DNA from 3 places in the Neorhizobium tomejilense genome. Region 1 is predicted to be linked to each of the others. Evidence: predicted binding sites of a transcription regulator. Region 1 holds the regulator's gene; each other region holds the start of a gene.
The links. The regulator LexA, encoded in region 1, represses DNA repair genes until DNA is damaged. The targets are predictions, from matches to a motif close to TGTTCNNNNTGTGTTCNG.
Positions count from the first base shown of each region.

Region 2: a site for LexA is predicted at 1,893-1,910, ahead of ACSQ3G_RS01945 (PA0069 family radical SAM protein). Genes of this name have one in related genera too.
Region 3: a site for LexA is predicted at 1,720-1,737, ahead of uvrA (excinuclease ABC subunit UvrA). Genes of this name have one in related genera too.

Region 1 is NZ_CAXUSO020000001.1:1,422,000-1,425,273, forward strand. Features, by position in the region: gene ACSQ3G_RS07350 (ComEC/Rec2 family competence protein) at 1-980, shown strand, start outside; gene lexA (transcriptional repressor LexA) at 961-1,680, opposite strand; gene ACSQ3G_RS07360 (VOC family protein) at 1,881-2,753, shown strand; gene kdsA (3-deoxy-8-phosphooctulonate synthase) at 2,758-3,274, shown strand, end outside.
Region 2 is NZ_CAXUSO020000001.1:394,188-397,461, forward strand. Features, by position in the region: gene rnhB (ribonuclease HII) at 1-505, opposite strand, end outside; gene ACSQ3G_RS01945 (PA0069 family radical SAM protein) at 675-1,832, opposite strand; gene ACSQ3G_RS01950 (glycosyl transferase) at 1,966-2,484, shown strand; gene moaB (molybdenum cofactor biosynthesis protein B) at 2,488-3,036, opposite strand; gene ACSQ3G_RS01960 (4-(cytidine 5'-diphospho)-2-C-methyl-D-erythritol kinase) at 3,033-3,274, opposite strand, start outside.
Region 3 is NZ_CAXUSO020000001.1:1,923,304-1,926,577, forward strand. Features, by position in the region: gene ACSQ3G_RS09975 (HPP family protein) at 1-1,003, shown strand, start outside; gene ACSQ3G_RS09980 (single-stranded DNA-binding protein) at 1,053-1,610, opposite strand; gene uvrA (excinuclease ABC subunit UvrA) at 1,857-3,274, shown strand, end outside.

The sequences.
Region 1 (3,274 bases):
TCGCCACCTACGGCCTTGTCGCCAACCTCGCCGCCATGCCGATCATCTCCTTCGTGGTCATGCCGGCAGGGCTGGCCGGCATGCTGCTGATGCCGTTCGGCCTCGATGCGCCCTTCATGAAGCTCATGGGCCTCGGCCTGGGGTGGGTGATTGCAATTGCCAAACACGTCGCCGCCTGGGGCGGCGATGTCGGCATAGGGCGACAACATCCCTGGTTCCTCGCCGTCTCGACGGCAGGTTTCCTGCTGTTGACGCTCATGAGGACGAGACTGAGACTGATAGGCCTGCCGCTGATGGTGACCGCTCTGCTGCTTTCCTGGCATGAGCGGTCGATGCCCCTGCCGGATATCCTGATCTCGGAAGACGGGACGATGGTCGCATTTGTAGACGGGAAAGGGGTCGCCACCAATCGCGCCCGCCCGCCCGACTTCGTCTACGGCCAATGGAAGAGGGCGCTTCTGCTCGGTGATCCCACCAAGCCTGAAATGTCGCCATCCAGGGACAAGCCGCCCGACGACAGGCCACCCGGCGCGAAAACCAACGAGCGCCGCGAATTGACCCCGCAGCAACTGGAAACGGCAAAGTCGAGGATAAAACAGGCGCCTGCCGGCCGCTTCACCTGCGAGCCGACGGCCTGGTGTGCGGCAAGCACCGGCAAGGGCATCGTTATCGCTGTCGAGGACGGCCGTTATGCGGGTGCCGCCTGCGACGCCGCCAGTCTTGTCATTGCGCCGCGCGCCCGCTTCGACCAATGCCGGTCCGGCGCCCTGATGATCAATGGTGCCATGCTTCGCAAGGCGGGTGCGCTGGAGATTTCCCTCAACGGCGCGACCGACATTCGGCGCTGGCAGATCCGTGCCGCCATGGCGGGCGCAGACCGTCCCTGGAGCAGGCACCGCCACTATGATTGGCGAAGCCAGGGTTTCGATGGGTCATTGCCGGAACCGCTCCGGCAGATGATCAGTGATACCGGCGGATGAGGCCGACGAGCTTGCCCTGGATCTTCACCCGGTCCGGCCCAAAGATGCGGGTCTCGTAGGCTGGGTTGGCGGCTTCGAGGGCGATGGAGGCACCGCGGCGGCGGAAGCGTTTCAGCGTCGCTTCCTCGTCGTCCACCAGCGCCACGACGATATCGCCCGGATTGGCCGTATTGCTGTTGCGGATGATCACGGTATCGCCGTCGAGAATGCCGGCCTCGATCATCGAATCGCCCTTGACCTCGAGCGCATAATGTTCGCCGGAACCGAGCATCTCGGCCGGCACGGCGATGTCATGCGTGTTGTTCTGGATCGCCGAGATCGGCACGCCGGCAGCGATGCGGCCCATGACCGGAACTGTCGTGGCGTTCGGCGAATCGTCGTTGGCGGCGGGTTTCTGAGGCGCCGCGACCGGCTGCGGTTTGCCGAGGCTGCCCTCGATGACGCTCGGCGAAAAACCGCGCCGTGGCTGCATGCTCGGTGAGTAGGCTTCCGGCAGCTTGATGACTTCGAGCGCCCGGGCCCGGTTCGGCAGGCGGCGGATGAAGCCGCGCTCCTCGAGCGCGGTGATCAGGCGGTGGATGCCTGACTTGGACGCGAGGTCGAGAGCATCCTTCATTTCATCGAATGACGGCGGGATGCCGGATTCCTTCATGCGTTCGTGAATGAACAGAAGCAATTCCTGTTGTTTGCGCGTGAGCATCTTTTGGCACCCTCAGAGTCGGAAACAAATCCAGAACGGACACTATATGTTCCATATGTGTTCTGCAAGTCCCTAAATTTCTGTGAAGTATGATGATTTTTTCTTCATAGATGCGTGCCAGATATCTCGAGCCACACCACTTGCGCGGCGCGAGCCCGCTGCCAAAGTAGCTTTGCGATTCCAATTCCGGGGGCCCTCGCGTGAACGCAAGACCAATCGATCATCTCGTGCTGCCGGTGGCGGGACTTACCGCTGCGCGTTCCCGGCTCACGAAGCTTGGTTTTACAGTTGCGCCCGATGCTTTTCATCCTTTCGGCACAGCCAATGCTTGTGTGTTCTTCTCGGATGGCAGCTACCTGGAGCCGCTGGCTCTTGCCAATCGCCGTCATGCAAGCGCGGCCGCCAAACGCGGCAACGTTTTTACCGCACGCGATCTGGCCTTCCGCAAGGCACGCGACAGGCAGGGTTTTTCCGCTCTCGTTGTGGCGACCCGTGACGCGATGGCCGATCACGCGCGTTTCAAGATGCGTGGCGTTTCGGCAGGCGACGTGCTGGAATTCTCCCGCGGGATGACCTTGGCCGACGGTTCCGAAACCCAGGCGAGCTTCCGGCTGGCTTTTGCGGGTGATGACCGGGCGCCCGACTTCCTGATGTTTTCCTGCCAGCGGATCAATCCCCTGCCGGCCGATCGCGGCGAACTGGAGCACCATTCCAATGCGGTCATGGGGCTGAGCAAGATCATTCTGTCGGCATCGGCGCCCTCCGATTTCGCACCCCTGGCCGAGCAGGTGCTGATGACGAAGGCCAAGCCGGAGGCTGTTTCGCTCGAGCTTGCCGCGGCCAATGCCCGCATTCGCATCCTGCAGGATCACGAACTCGAGGCGGAATTCGCCCTGCCGTCGACGCCGGGTGCCGAGGGGCTGCGCGGCCGGGTGATCATCTTCAAGACGGCCGATCTTGCCGTGACAGAGATCACCCTTGCTGCTAATGACGTCGCATTCGTCCGCCGGGAGGGCCGTGTTCTCGTCTCGGCGGCGCCCGGCCAGGGTGTTTTGTTCGGCTTCGAGGAATAGGTTCATGGAAGTTACCGCAAATTCCAGCGTCTCCGTCGGCGAGGGAGACGGCAAGGTGGTTTTCGCGCAGGACGCAAAACTGTCGCTGATCGCCGGCCCATGCCAGATGGAAAGCCGCGACCACGCCTTCATGATGGCAGGCGCGCTCAAGGAACTCTGTGCCAAGCTCGGTATCGGCCTCGTCTACAAGTCTTCCTACGACAAGGCCAACCGCACGTCGATTTCCGGCAAGCGCGGCATCGGGCTCGAAACCGCCATGGAAATCTTTGCCGACCTCAAAAAGGAGTTCGGCTTTCCGGTCCTGACCGACATTCACACGGAAGAGCAATGCGCCGTCGTTGCCGAGACGGTCGACATCCTGCAGATACCGGCTTTCCTCTCCCGCCAGACGGACCTGCTTGTCGCAGCCGCCAAGACCGGCCGCGTCATCAACGTCAAGAAGGGCCAGTTCCTGGCGCCCTGGGACATGAAGAACGTGCTTGCCAAGTTCACCCAGAGCGGCAATCCGAACGTGCTGCTCT
Region 2 (3,274 bases), 1.0 Mb from region 1:
GGTCGCGGGTGACTTTTGCGATGATCGAGGCGGCGGCGATCGACACGGAGCGGGCATCGCCCTTGATGACCGCCTTGCCGGGGCAGCAGAGCCCCTGCGGCACGTCGCGGCCGTCGGCGAGCACATAGGCCGGCGTCACGGCAAGCCCCGCCACCGCGCGGCGCATGGCGTCGAGGCTGGCGCGCAGGATGTTGCGCTCGTCGATATGGCGTGGGCCGGACGCGGCGATCGACACTTCGGCCGTCGCCATGATCGCCTCGAACAGAATTTCCCGCTGGGCTGCGGTGAGCTGTTTGGAATCGTTGAGGCCGTCCGGGATATTGTCGGGGTCGAGGATGACGGCGGCGGCCACGACCGGGCCTGCCAGCGGCCCGCGTCCCGCCTCGTCGGTGCCTGCGACCGGCCAATGGCCGGCCTGGCGTGCCACAAGCTCCAGACTGAAATCCGGAACCAGCGGAACATCTTCGAAAAGCATCGGAGAATCGGGCGACGTGCGAGGTAACATGGCGGCAACCTCGCACGTCGTCCCGACCTCCTGCAACCCCCGGCCAAGCGATTGCGGCGTCGCTATCCACCGAGGGGCGGCGGTGGAACCGGGGTATTTTCCGACGCGGGGGACAGGGCGGGTCCGCGTCGAAAATTGGAATTAGCAATTTAACCGGGCCAGGGCCCGGTCAGAGCAGCGAGAGTTGGATACCACCGCCGTCGGGGCGGAGGAAAATGTCGTCGCGCAACGGCAGGCCGCGCCGGACCATGCCGAGCCGCTTGGTCGCCATCTCGAAACGCCGGCCGATCTGCCATGCATAGGGACCGGCACCCTTCATCCGCTTTCCCCATTCGGCGTCGTAATCCTTGCCGCCGCGCATCGAGCGGACGAGCGACATCACATGCCGATAGCGATCCGGATAATTCTGCAGCAGCCAGTCGCGGAAGAGGGGGCTCACCTCCAGCGGCAGGCGCAGGAGTACGTAGGTCGCTTCCGTCGCCCCCGCCGCATGGCCGGCGTCGAGGATCCGCTCGATCTCATGGTCGTTGAGCGCCGGAATGACGGGTGCCACCATGACCGCAGTCGGAATACCGGCATCGGTCAACGCCTTGATGGCAGTGAGGCGCTTGGGAGGGGTCGAGGCGCGCGGCTCCATGGTGCGGGCAAGCTTGCGGTCGAGGGTGGTGACCGAAATCCCGACCTTCGCGAGCCCTTTCGAAGCCATGTCGGCAAGGATGTCGATGTCGCGGGTGATCAGCGCCGACTTGGTAACGATCGCGACGGGGTGGTTGGCCTTCTGCAGCACTTCGAGGATCTGCCGCATGATCCGCCATTCCCGCTCGATCGGCTGGTAGGGGTCGGTATTGGTGCCGATCGCGATTGCCCGCACCTTGTAGTCCGGGCGGCTCAGCTCCCGTTCGAGCAGTTTCGGCACGTCAGGCTTGGCGAACAGCTTCGCCTCGAAATCGAGGCCCGGCGAAAGCCCCATGAAACTGTGCGTCGGCCTGGCGAAGCAATAGATGCAGCCATGCTCGCAGCCGCGATAGGGATTGATCGAGCGATCGAAGGAAAGGTCCGGAGATTCGTTGCGGGTGATCGCGGTGCGCGGCTTTTCCACCTGGACCTCGGTCCTGAACGGTTCGAGCTCCTCCAGGGTCTGCCAGCCGTCGTCGAATGCCTCGCGGCGCTCTTCCTCGAAACGGCCGCTCGGGTTGAGCCCCGCGCCGCGCCCGCGACGCCGGTCGATCTCCACCCGAAGACCGGAGGATTTGACCAACGCATCGGCAATATCGGCCGTATGGGCAGGCGCGAAAGCGTCCTGCCGCAACTGATGCAGCTCGTTCATGGGTTAGCTCCTGAAGGGGAAATTCCCCGTTCCTGATGATTAAATTCCTAGCGCGGAAATGAGAACATTGCAAGAACAAAATTGAAGGCCGGCGTTTCTGGCGTTCCTTGTGGCAATGCGTTACATGTCAGGAATGCTGACTGTCATCATGGAATGCCGCGATCAGGAATCCGAGCTGGCGCAGACGCTCTCGGTGCTCGTTTCCGCGGCGGTAGAGGGACTTGTGAGCGATGTCGTGGTGCTCGATCACGGTTCACGGGACGGTTCCTCCCGCGTCGCCGATGCGGCCGGCTGCCGTTTTTACGGCCATTGGGATATCAAGGATATTTTGCGCGGCGCCCGTGGAGAATGGTTGTTGCTGGTCGAACCCGGCGCCCGGCTGCAGGCTGGGTGGATCGACGAGGTGATGGAATATATCGCGCTGAACAAGCAGCCGGCCCGCTTCGCGCCGGCGCGCAACTATCGGCGGCCGTTCTTCAAGCGCATCGGCCGCGCCGTGCCGCCGTTGGAATACGGCATGCTGCTGCCGAAGCGGCAGGCGATCGCGCTCGCAAAATCGGGGATGGACCTGGAAGCGCTGGCACGCGGCCAGAAGGTGTCGAAGCTCGCCAGCGAGATTATTCCGGCCTGGGTGGCAGCGGCCGTCAGGTAGCGGCTACTTGCCGCCGCGCTTCAGGTGCTCGTCGAGCCGCGGCATGATCTCGATGAAATTGCAGGGCATGTGGCGGTAGTCGAGCTGCGCCTTCAAGATACCGTCCCAGGCATCCTTACAGGCGCCGGGCGAACCCGGCAGCACGAAGATGAAAGTGGCGTTGGCCACGCCGCCGGTCGCCCGCGACTGGATCGTCGAGGTGCCGATCTTGTCGTAGGAAATGCGGTGGAACACTTCCGAAAAGCCGTCCATGCGCTTTTCGAACAGCGGCTCCAGCGCCTCCGGTGTCACGTCCCGGCCGGTAAAGCCCGTGCCGCCCGTGGTAATCACCACGTCGATATCGGGATCGAGCGTCCATTCCCGCACCTGGCCGGCAATGCGGTCCTTGTCGTCCGTCACGATCGCCCGCGCCTTCAACTCGTGGCCGGCTTCAGTGATCCGCGCCACCAGCGTGTCGCCGGACTTGTCGTCGGCCGCCGTGCGCGTGTCGGAGACTGTCAGCACGGCGATGCCGACGGGGATGAAGGAACGGGTTTCGTCGATCCGGTTCATTGGGTTTTCTCTGGCACCTGTCCAACGGTCCTCACCGCCTGAAAATACCATTCCGGCTTCTGGCCGTTAAGGCTTTCCATCGCCTTTTCCGCCGCTTCGAAGGAAGGAAATATCCCGAAACAGGTGGCGCCGGAACCGGACATCCGCGTCAGCATGGTGCCCTCCGCGCCGATCAGGCTGGAGATCTGGTCGATCTCGCGCACCAGCGATCGCGCCGGCGGTTCAAGATCGTTGCGCA
Region 3 (3,274 bases), 500 kb from region 1:
TCCGGCACTGGTCGCCCCCATGGGGGCTTCGGCCGTGCTGTTGTTTGCGGTGCCTTCCAGCCCGCTCGCACAGCCGTGGTCGATCCTTGGCGGCAATATCGTCGCCGCTCTTGTCGGCGTGACTGCCGCGCTTTTGATACCCGACCCCTTCCTGGCCTCGGCGGTGGCAATCGCCGTTGCCATCGCCGCGATGATGACGCTTCGCTGCCTGCATCCCCCGAGCGGGGCGATCGCGTTGACCGCGGTGCTGGGTGGGCCGGCCATCCACCAACTCGGATATGGTTTCGTGATCTGGCCCGTCGCCGGCAATTCGCTGGCCCTGCTGCTGCTCGCGCTGGCCTTCAACAATCTGACGGGCCGTCGATACCCGCACGCGGCCAAGCCGGCGGCCGATCACGGCACGACCGATCCGGCCTCGATCCAGCGGATCGGCTTTACCTCCGCCGACCTCGACGATGTCCTCAAAGAATACGACCAATTCCTCGACATCGACCGCGACGACCTCGAAACGATCCTGCGGCGGACGGAATTGCGCTCATACCGCCGGCGCGCCGGCCATCTCGATTGCGCCAGCATCATGTCGCGCGATGTGGTGGCGGTCGCACCCGACAATACCCTGAAGGAGGCGCACGACCTGATGCGCGCCCACCATTTCAAGGCCCTGCCGGTTACCAACGACAGGGCGGAAGTGGTTGGCATCGTCACCCAGACAGATTTTCTCGACAAGGCGAACTGGACGAGAGGCCGGCCGAAAATCGGTTTTGCCCAGCGTGTGCGCCTCGTCCTGTCGGGGGCCAGCGCACCGAACGACACGGTCAAGGACATCATGACAGCGCCTGTCAGGACGGTTGGCCCGGCCACGCCGATCGCAGACGCTATCGTCATCTTCGCCGAGGAAGGGCTGCACTACCTGCCGGTAACCCGGGAGAACAACAAACTGGTCGGCATTCTCTCGCAATCGGACGTCCTGGTCGCGATGCTCGCCGACAAGGCGGCCGCCTGATCGATAATTCAGGCAGCTGCCGTTTTATAAATCGATGCCGACCGACCGATCAAAATGGGATGTCGTCATCGAGATCGCGCGAGAAATTGCCGCCGGCCGGCTGACCGCCGGAGGACGGAGCGCCGCGGCTCGTGCCGCCCGCAGCGGGCCGGCGCTCGTAATCGTCGCCGCCGCCAAAATCGTTGCCGCCGAAATCGCTGCCGACACGATTGCCGCCACCGCCGCCGAAACCAGCACGGTCACCGCCGCCCTCGCCGCGGCCATCCAGCATGGTCAGCGTCGAGTTGAAGCCCTGAAGCACGATTTCCGTCGAATAGCGGTCGTTGCCGGTCTGGTCCTGCCACTTGCGGGTCTGCAGCGCGCCTTCGATATAGAGCTTGGCGCCCTTCTTCACGTATTGCTCGACGACCTTGCAGAGACCTTCGTTGAAGACGACGACGGTATGCCATTCGGTCTTCTCGCGACGTTCGCCATTGTTGCGATCGCGCCAGGTTTCGGACGTGGCGATGCGAAGGTTGGCGATCGGCCGGCCGTCCTGCGTCCGGCGGATTTCAGGATCAGCCCCCACATTCCCCACCAGGATTACCTTGTTCACACTACCAGCCATATTCATCACCTCATCTGCCGCCCGGTAACGGCACCAAAAATCAATCGCGACACTCTAGCTCATCGGGCCGAGCCATTGGGTTTTTGCGATCTTTAATCCACAGGCAATTTGTTCTTTATTTGTTCTATTTTATTCCTATAGTGCTGTCAACCGACTCGGGAACGGCGTTGCATGGCAGCAGTTTCGTCTCGACAGTCGTGGATCAATCACTACATAAGGGCCTTCGATCCTCCCGAGAGCATGAAGATGAGCGAACTGAAGAGCATTTCCATACGTGGTGCGCGCGAGCATAATTTGAAGGGCATCGATCTCGATTTGCCCCGCAATTCGCTGATCGTCATGACCGGCCTGTCCGGTTCGGGCAAGTCGTCGCTCGCCTTCGACACGATCTATGCGGAGGGCCAGCGGCGTTACGTCGAAAGCCTTTCGGCCTATGCGCGCCAGTTCCTGGAAATGATGCAGAAGCCGGATGTCGACCAGATCGACGGGCTTTCGCCGGCGATCTCGATCGAGCAGAAGACGACGTCGCGCAATCCGCGCTCGACGGTCGGCACGGTCACCGAAATCTACGATTATATGCGCCTGCTTTTTGCGCGCGTCGGGGTGCCCTATTCGCCGGCGACCGGCCTGCCGATCGAAAGCCAGACGGTCAGCCAGATGGTCGACCGCATCCTAGCCTTCGAGGAAGGCACGCGTCTTTATATTCTGGCACCAATGATCCGCGGGCGCAAAGGCGAGTATAAAAAAGAACTCGCCGACCTGATGAAAAAGGGGTTCCAGCGCGTCAAGGTCGACGGCCAGTTTTACGAGATCGCCGACGTTCCGGCGCTCGACAAGAAATACAAGCACGATATCGATATCGTCGTGGACCGGCTCGTGGTCCGCTCCGATATTGCCGCGCGTTTGGCCGACAGTCTCGAAACCTCGTTGAAACTTGCCGATGGGCTGGCCGTCGCCGAATTCGCCGACAAGCCGCTGCCGCCGGAGGAGACTTCGGCGGGCGGGTCCGCCAACAAATCCCTCAACGAGACGCACGAACGGGTGCTGTTTTCTGAAAAGTTCGCCTGCCCCGTTTCCGGATTTACCATTTCGGAAATCGAGCCGCGGCTGTTTTCGTTCAACAATCCTTTTGGCGCCTGCCCGACCTGCGACGGTCTCGGCTCGCAGCAGAAGGTGGATGAAGCGCTGATCGTGCCGGAACCTGCCCGGACGCTCCGCGACGGCGCGATTGCGCCATGGGCGAAATCCACGTCGCCCTATTACAATCAGACGCTCGAAGCACTGGGCAAGGTTTTCGATTTCAAGCTGTCGAGCCGCTGGAACGAGCTTTCGGCGGAGGCGCAGAAAGCCATCCTCGAGGGCACCGAGGAAAAGATCGAATTCCACTATGCCGATGGCGCCCGCTCCTACAAGACGGTCAAGAATTTCGAAGGCATCGTGCCGAACCTCGAACGCCGCTGGAAGGAAACCGATTCTGCCTGGGCGCGCGAGGAGATCGAACGCTACATGTCGGCAGCCCCCTGCCCGGCCTGCAACGGCTATCGCCTGAAGCCGGAGGCACTCGCCGTAAAGATCAACAAGCTGCATATCGGCCAGGTCACCGAGATGTCGATCCGGATCGCGCGTGACTGGTTCGAGGTGCTGCCGGAACAGTTGAACGCCAA